2 regions of the Silvimonas soli genome follow, and region 1 is predicted to be linked to the other one. Evidence: predicted binding sites of a transcription regulator. Region 1 holds the regulator's gene; the other holds the start of a gene.
The links. The regulator NrdR, encoded in region 1, represses ribonucleotide reductase genes. The targets are predictions, from matches to a motif close to AAANACNATATATNGTNTTT.
Positions count from the first base shown of each region.

Region 1 (4,419 bases):
GCGTTTCTACATCCGGCTTGGGCTCGCCCTTGATCAACGCCAGGTGCGTGGTGGCAGTGAGTTTGTCGCGGAACACCGCCAGATCAAAATCACCCGCAAACGTTTCGACCGTGCGGCGACCTTTGCATTCGATTAGCGTTTCCGTCTGACTGCGGTAGTGGATCAGATCAGCAATGGTGCCGATCTTGATGTCATGCTCGGCAGCGAATTCCAGCAACTCTGGCAAGCGCGCCATGGTGCCGTCGTCATTCATGATTTCGCAGATCACGGAGGCCGGAGATAACCCACCCAGCATCGCCAGATCAGAACCTGCCTCGGTGTGCCCTGCCCGCACCAGCACGCCGCCGGGTTGGGCCAGCAGCGGGAACACGTGGCCCGGCGAAACCAGATCGCCCGGCTTGGCATCAAACGCCACCGCTTTACGGATGGTCAGCGCGCGGTCATGCGCCGAGATACCAGTGCTGACGCCTTCTGCCGCTTCAATCGACACGGTGAAATTGGTGCCGTGGCTGGAACCGTTGTTGTTCACCATCAACGGCAATGCCAGTTGCTCGCAGCGCTCCGCCGACAGCGTCAGGCAGATCAAGCCGCGGCCATACTTGGCCATGAAATTGATGGCTTCCGGCGTGACATAATCCGCCGCCAGTACCAGATCGCCTTCGTTTTCCCGGTCTTCTTCATCGACCAGAATGACCATTTTTCCAAGGCGGATGTCGGCGATGATGTCTTTGATTGGAGAGATGCTGGCGCCCATTTACGCTTGCTCCAGCGACATCATGCGTTCGACGTAACGAGCGATCAGATCGATTTCCAGATTGACTTTGGCGCCCGCCGACAACGCGCCGAGCGTCGTGACCGACAGCGTGTGCGGAATCAGGTTGATGGAGAACTGGCAGCCGCCCTCGACATCACTCACGTAGTTGGTCGTCAACGACACGCCGTTCACCACGACCGAGCCTTTGGCGGCCAGGTATTTGGCCAGCGCTTTTGGTGCCCGCACCACAAGTTCACGGTTTTCACCCACTGGCTCAAAGCTGACCACGTCACCCACGCCATCCACATGGCCGGACACCAGATGGCCACCCAGTCGGTCGGACAAGCGCATGGCTTTTTCCAGATTGACCTTGCCGCCTTCGTTGGCCAAACCCACGGTGACACCCAACGACTCGTTCGATACATCAATACGATAACGGCCACCTTCGGCAATCTCGATCACCGTCATGCATGCGCCGTTGTGCGAAATGCTGTCGCCCAGAGCGACGTCGGACAGGCCCAACTCAGGAGCCGCAACAGTCAGCGTCAGACCGCCTTCAAACGGAGTGATTTTTTCAATCGTGCCAATGGCTTGAACAATACCGGTAAACATTCAGTGGCTTTCCTTGCTTTGAGCATCGAACAACGCCGCATTCGCTTCGCGCACACGCGTTTTGGACTTGAGTTCATTGCAGCTGTTGCAGAAATAGTCGCGCGCGCCACAGGCGATCAGTACTTCCAGTGGCTTGCCGCAATCCGGGCATAAAGGTGTGGTGGTTTGGCTGTCGGTCATCTCACTACTCCTGCGTGACAAATAGAGCCGAATCAGTGAATCGCAAGTCCCAGCGTAAATCATCCCCGACCATACGCCGCTCCCGAACCACTGGCGTTTGCTTGTCTGCCAGGTCTGGTAAATCCAGCCAGGCTGCGCCGCGTGCCGGGTCGCCGATCAATACCGGTGCTTGATACAGCACGATCTCATCGACCAATGCCGCGCGCAGCAACGCGCCATTCAATTGTGCCCCGGCTTCGGCGGTGACTTCATTGCAACCATGTCGACCCAGTTCGGCCAGCAAGGCAGCCAGATCAACTCGGCCATCATCGCCCGGGCACACCAGCAACTCGGCCCCAGCGGCGATCAGTTCGGCATGTTTGCGTTCTTCAGCATAAGCCGTGGCAATCAACACGCCGGGGGTTTGCAACATTTTCGCGTTGGGCGGCATGCGTAACAGGCTATCGACCACGACGCGCAGTGGCTGGCGGCCAATATCGAAATCCCGCACGGTCAGTTGCGCATCGTCCGCCAGCACCGTGCCAATACCGGTCAGCATGGCGCTAGAGCGGGCACGCAATTTTTGTACGTCAGCGCGCGCGGCCGGGCCGGTAATCCATTGGGATTGGCCATTCTGCAACGCAGTGCGGCCATCCAGCGACGTCGCGATCTTCAAACGCAACCAAGGTCGACCCCGAATCATGCGGCTGAGAAAACCACGGTGATGCTCGGCAGCCTCTTTGGCCAGCAGGCCATGACTGGCTTCGACGCCAGCGGCGCGCAAACGCGCCAGACCTTGCCCAGCCACCAGCGGATTCGGGTCGCGCAACGCCACCACCGCTCGCACCACACCCGCCGCAATCAAGGCATCGGCGCACGGCGGTGTGCGGCCATGGTGGCTGCAGGGTTCCAGCGTGACATAAGCCGTAGCACCACGCGCCAGTTCACCCGCCATGCGCATTGCCGTAACTTCGGCATGTGCCTGGCCGGTCGGCTGACTGTGCCCCTCGCCCACCACCACGCCATCACGCACCAGTACACAACCCACGCTTGGGTTGGGCGGCGTGATATCACGGCCACGCGCAGCCAGCGTTAATGCTTGCTGCATGTACTGGTGATCGGCGGCGGACCAGCTCACTGCGGCTGCGCCTTGTTGTCTTTACTGACTTCGCGGATGACATCGCGGAAATCATCCAGATCAGAGAACGAGCGATAAACCGAGGCAAAGCGGATGTACGCGACTTTGTCCAGCTTGGCGAGTTCGCTCATCACCATCTCGCCAATCTGACGGGACATGATTTCGCGCTCACCCACGGTGAGCACTTTTTGAATGATGCGGCTGATGGCTTCATCGACCAGATGCGTTGGCACCGGGCGTTTGTGCAAGGCGCGATGAAAGCTGGTGCGGATTTTTTCGCGGTCAAACTCGGCGCGCTGGCCGTTCTGCTTAACCACTTGCGGCATGCGTACTTCTGCCGTTTCAAAGGTCGTGAACCGTTTGTCGCAGACACTGCAGCGGCGACGACGGCGTACCAGATCGCCTTCGTCTGAAACCCGGCTATCTACCACCTGGGTATCGGGGGAACCACAAAATGGACACTTCACGCGAAGCCTCCGATAAAGATCAGGCCCGTTGGGGCGAAAATTGAACGGTCATGCGGACCGGTCAGACAAAGAGCAAAAAATAGCACAGGGTGGGAGCTTAGCCCCACCCTGTTTCACTGATTCACCCCAAAACCGGTCTGGCTGTGTTACCCCGCCTGGCCGTACTCAAATCGTACTGTCTGCGGCGGGATGTCTTGCCAGAACCAGTTTGTGAGCGAATCGAATCGCGAGTAATTACGCGCCGTAAACCGGGAACTGCGCAGTCAGGGCTTTCACCTTTTCTGCGATGGCGGCCAGGTTGGCTTCATCGTTCGGGTTGTCCAGCACGTCGGCGATCAAGTGTGCAACCTGAATGGCTTCAGCTTCTTTGAAACCACGCGTGGTGATCGCCGGGCTGCCGATACGGATACCGGAAGTCACAAACGGGCTTTCCGGATCGTTCGGGATGGCGTTCTTGTTGACGGTAATGTGTGCTTTACCCAAGAACGCATCCGCCGCCTTTCCGGTCAGGCCTTTAGGGCGCAGATCAACCAGGAACACGTGCGATTCGGTACGGCCAGAGATGATGCGCAGACCACGTTCCGCCAGCGTTTTCGCCATGGCTTGCGCGTTCTTGATCACTTGCGCCTGGTATTCCTTGAAGTCGGGTTGCAGTGCTTCTTTGAACGCCACGGCCTTGCCGGCGATCACGTGCATTAGCGGGCCGCCTTGCAATGTCGGGAAGACATTGGAATTCAATACTTTCTCGAACTCAGCCTTGGCCAGAATCAAGCCACCGCGTGGACCACGCAGGGTCTTGTGGGTGGTGGAGGTCACGAAGTCAGCGTGCGGCACCGGGTTCGGGTAAACACCCGCAGCCACCAGACCGGCGTAGTGAGCCATGTCGACCATGAAATACGCGCCAACCTTCTTGGCGATCTCGGCCATACGGGCCCAGTCAAAACGCAGTGCGTAAGCCGAAGCACCGCCGATGATCAGCTTGGGTTTGGCTTCAATGGCGATGCGTTCCATTTCGTCGTAATCGATCTCTTCTTTTTCATTGAGACCGTAAGGCACGATGTTGAACAGTTTGCCCGACAAGTTAGCCGGCGAGCCGTGAGTCAAATGGCCGCCATGACCCAGGTTCATACCCATAACGGTATCGCCCGGCTTCAGCACGGCAAAGTACACCGCCTGGTTGGCTTGCGAACCGGAGTGCGGTTGCACGTTGGCGTACTCAGCACCAAACAGTTCTTTTGCGCGACCAATGGCCAGTTGCTCGACCACGTCCACATATTCGCAACCACCGT
Region 1 covers NZ_CP106736.1:577,987-582,405, forward strand. The annotation lists gene ribBA (bifunctional 3,4-dihydroxy-2-butanone-4-phosphate synthase/GTP cyclohydrolase II) at 1-754, opposite strand, end outside; gene N7220_RS02635 (riboflavin synthase) at 755-1,366, opposite strand; gene N7220_RS02640 (YfgJ family double zinc ribbon protein) at 1,367-1,546, opposite strand; gene ribD (bifunctional diaminohydroxyphosphoribosylaminopyrimidine deaminase/5-amino-6-(5-phosphoribosylamino)uracil reductase RibD) at 1,551-2,663, opposite strand; gene nrdR (transcriptional regulator NrdR) at 2,660-3,130, opposite strand; gene glyA (serine hydroxymethyltransferase) at 3,365-4,419, opposite strand, start outside.

Region 2 (4,419 bases), 1.4 Mb from region 1:
CCATGGCTGGAACATTCGCGAGCGGCTGGATTTTCTCAAACCGGTCGTGGCCGAACTGAACGCCGCGGGTATTCGTGTGAGCCTGTTTGTTGACCCGGACGTGGAGCAGATTGCTCTGGCCCCGCAAACCGGCGCGGCGCGAGTCGAGCTTTACACCGAAGAATACGCGGTGCGCCATGGCGAAGGCAGCCATGCGCAGGTGCTGGACGCCTACGTGGCGGCTGGTAAAGCAGCGCATCAAGTCGGGTTAGGGCTGAATGCAGGCCATGACCTTAACCTGCAGAATCTGGGCGATTTTCTGCAGGCGGTGCCGGGCGTGGATGAAGTTTCGATTGGCCATGCGCTGGTGGTGGAGTCACTGGAAAGCGGTTTTGCCAATGTGGTGCGACAGTACGTCGCCATTTGCCACGCAGCCCGTTAAGTCTGCCCATATCCGAGATTGATCCCGCAACTTGTTTAGCATTTGTCCAGGCAAGGAGCCCCAATGCAGTCCGGCGTTGTAATGCAAGTCAGCGTGAGCGCCAGTCACACTTTCAGCAAACCCAACGTGGTCAGCATCCGGCTGTTGGCAGGTTTGGGGGTGGAAGGAGACGCTCACATGGGGACGACGGTTAAGCATCGCTCGCGTGTGGCGGTTGACCCAACCCAGCCCAACTTGCGCCAGGTGCATCTGATTCACGCCGAACTGCATGACGAATTGCGCGAACGCGGGTTTGATTTGCTGCCGGGGCAAATGGGCGAAAATATCACCACCCGCGGTATCGATCTGTTGGGTTTGCCGCGAGGAGCCCGTTTGCATATCGGCGAGCAGGCGGTGGTGGAGATTACCGGCCTGCGTAACCCATGTGCGCAACTGGATCACTATCAACAAGGACTGACGGCCGCTGTGTTGGGGCGAGATGAGGCTGGCAATCTAATACGCAAAGCGGGCGTAATGGGCGTGGTGCTGGTCAGCGGCGAAACCCATCCCGGCGATACCATTCGGGTCGAGTTGCCACCGCTACCCCACCACAAGCTCGAACGCGTTTAGCTAGCCAGACCTTCCAGCACCTCCGCGGTGCTGCGTACCTGCGACAAACGCGGAAAGATATTCGCGAATGCAAACGCATGTTGTTCGGCATTGGCTGCACTGCAGGCATCTTCTGCAATCACCAGTGCATAACCGTGCTCCCACGCCGCGCGAGCGGTTGATTCAACACCGATGTTGGTCGAAATCCCGGCCAGCACAATGGTTTTGATGCCACGGCGGCGCAATTGCAAGTCCAGTTCGGTGCCATAAAATGCGCCCCACTGGCGCTTGGTGATCTTGATATCCTGATCGCTTACTGCCAGGTCTGCGGCAAATTCCAGCCAGTTGGCCGGCAAAGTGGCAGCGGGCGAAGGCCTATCCACCGGCTGCTTAAGCGCATCGGCAAAGTCACCGGCCCAGCCCACGCGGACCAGCACGACAGGAGCGCCCAACTCACGGAAGCGCCGAGCCAAAGCATCACCATGCTCTACCACCGTTTGCGCGGTGTGCGGGCCGCCAGCAAACGGCAGAATGCCTTGTTGCAGATCAATCAACACCAATGCGGTGGTTTGTGGATCAAGCTTTACCATGTTGTTGGACTCCATCATTATGTGAGGAACTCCTCACAAAAACGAGTATATGAGGATGACCTCACAAAACGCAAGTATTACCGCCAAACAACCACAGCGCGAACGCGGTCGCCAACGGGTTGCCGCCCTGCTGGACGCAGCCGCCAGCCTGTTCGCAAACAAAGGCTTTGAAGCGACCACCATGACCGGGATTGCCGCGCAGGCAGGGGCATCCATCGGCTCGCTCTATCAGTTTTTCCCCACCAAAGAACATGTGGCGGATGCAATCCTGACCGAACACGCGACTGATCTCCACTTGCAAATGAGTGCCTTGGCGGCACGGGCCAACAGCCTGAGTCTGCAAGAAACAGGGTCACAGCTATTCGCCGCGCTGATCGAGTTTCGCGCCGCACATCCTGCCTTTGCTGTTCTGGTAGAAGCACGAGGCGCACCTTTCGTGCGCGCCAGCGGCATTCGCCAACGCTTGCGCGAGCAAGTGCTGGATATCTTGCGCCACAAAGCCCCGGCCATAAGCGATGAGGAACTTACGCCTATTGCCATTGCGATCCTGCAAATCATGAAAGCCGCGGTAGCACTCAACGGTGAAACTGATCTCCCCCAGCGCGACGCCGCGCTGCAAGCTTTACGCGAGATGCTGCTAGGGTGGATAACAAGCCGCTTAGGACCAGCTACGTCCTGAAAACTGATGTCTTGGGCAGACCCGCTTCTGTGTCGGGGCTCAGCATGGAAAAGCTGTCCAGAATTCGTACTGGGGGGCATTCTTCACGCCACTCATTTTTATCGTAATTGACCGGCATCAAACAGCAGCGGCTTCCGACTATCGCCCTCGCCAAACACTATATATGGTGTCGTTAATTGATTAATTAACCATATATAGAGGTTTTATCGTGACCACTCAGCCACTCTACGTGCGCAAACGCGACGGCCGTATCGTCCCCTTTGAAGCGGCCAAAATCGCTAGCGCGCTTGAGCGGGCAGCGCAGTTGAGTGGCGAATTCAATGCACCCCAGGCGCTGGAACTGGCCCAACTGGTCACCGGGCGTCTGGCCGGAACCAATGCGCCGGGCATTGAGGCGATTCAGGATCAGGTTGAAGAAGCGCTGCTGGAGCAGCACCACCTGCAAACAGCGCGGGCCTATATCGCCTATCGCAGCCAGCATGCCCGCCTGCGCGCTGACACCCGTACCGTGGTGGACGTTGAATCCAGCATCAACGAATATCTGAACCAGTCTGATTGGCGTGTGAATGCCAATGCCAACCAGGGCTGGAGTCTGGGTGGCATGATCCTGAACACCAGCGGCAAGGTCATTGCCAATTACTGGCTCAACCACGTTTATCCTCCGGAAATCGGCGCGGCACATCGCTCGGGTGCGATCCACATCCATGATCTGGACATGCTCTCCGGCTATTGCGCCGGTTGGTCGCTGCGCCGCTTGCTGCACGAAGGCTTCAATGGCGTGCCGGGCAAAGTGGACGCCACGCCGCCCAAGCATATGTCCAGCGCCATCGGCCAGATCGTCAACTTCCTTGGCACGCTGCAAAACGAATGGGCTGGCGCGCAGGCGTTCTCCTCTTTCGATACCTATATGGCGCCGTTTATCCGCGTCGACCAGCTCAGCTTCAAGCAGGTCAAACAGTACATTCAAGAACTGATCTACAACCTGAACGTGCCTAGCCGCTGGGGTACGCAGACGCCGTTTACCAATCTGACCTTTGACTGGGTTTGCCCGGAAGATCTGCGCGAGCAAATCCCGTATGTGGGCGGCCAGGAAATGCCGTTCAGCTATGGCGAACTGCAAGCCGAGATGGATATGATCAACCGCGCCTACATCGAAGTGATGATGGAAGGCGATGCGCTGGGCCGCGTGTTCACCTTTCCGATCCCCACCTACAACATCACCAAAGACTTCGATTGGGATCACCCCAACACCGTTTTGCTGTTCGAAATGACTGCCAAATACGGCCTGCCCTACTTTCAGAACTTTTTGAACAGTGATCTGGAGCCGCACATGGTGCGCTCCATGTGCTGCCGTTTGCAGCTGGATTTGCGCGAGCTGCTCAAGCGCGGCAACGGGCTGTTTGGCTCAGCCGAGCAAACCGGCAGTCTTGGCGTGGTGACGCTTAATTGCGCCCGCATTGGCTACGAATTCAAGGGGGATGAAGTCGGTGCTTTTGCCCGCGTAGATGAATTGATGGAACTGGCCAAACAAAGCCTGGAAATCAAACGCAAACTGATCGATCGGCTGATTGCGGGCGGCCTCTATCCCTATACCAAGCGCTATCTTGGTACGCTGCGCAACCACTTCAGCACGCTGGGTGTGAACGGCGTCAACGAAATGATCCGCAACTTCACCTGCGACGAACACGACATCACCACGCCGCGGGGTTACGACTTTGCCAACCGGCTTATGGATCACATTCGTGATCAGATGACGACATTCCAGGAAGAAACCGGCCATCTGTACAACCTGGAAGCCACGCCAGCCGAAGGCACCACCTACCGCTTTGCCAAAGAAGACAAACGCCGTTATCCGGAAATACTGCAAGCGGGCACCGTGGCGCAACCGTATTACACCAACTCCACCCAATTGCCGGTGGGTTATACCGACGACCCGTTCGAAGCGCTGGCGCGCCAGGAAGTACTGCAGCGCAAATACACCGGCGGCACGGTACTGCATCTGTATATGAACGAGGCCATCTCCAGCGCCGACGCCTGCCGCACCTTGGTTAAACGTGCGCTGGCGAATTACCGGCTGCCCTATGTGACGATTTCGCCCACTTTTTCAATCTGCCCCAAGCACGGCTATTTGAGCGGACACC
Region 2 covers NZ_CP106736.1:1,959,745-1,964,163, forward strand. The annotation lists gene N7220_RS08970 (pyridoxine 5'-phosphate synthase) at 1-421, shown strand, start outside; gene N7220_RS08975 (MOSC domain-containing protein) at 485-1,030, shown strand; gene N7220_RS08980 (hydrolase) at 1,027-1,599, opposite strand; gene N7220_RS08985 (TetR/AcrR family transcriptional regulator) at 1,655-2,278, shown strand; gene N7220_RS08990 (ribonucleoside triphosphate reductase) at 2,487-4,419, shown strand, end outside.
Region 2: the regulator NrdR is predicted to act here: its motif matches at 2,431-2,450, upstream of N7220_RS08990 (ribonucleoside triphosphate reductase).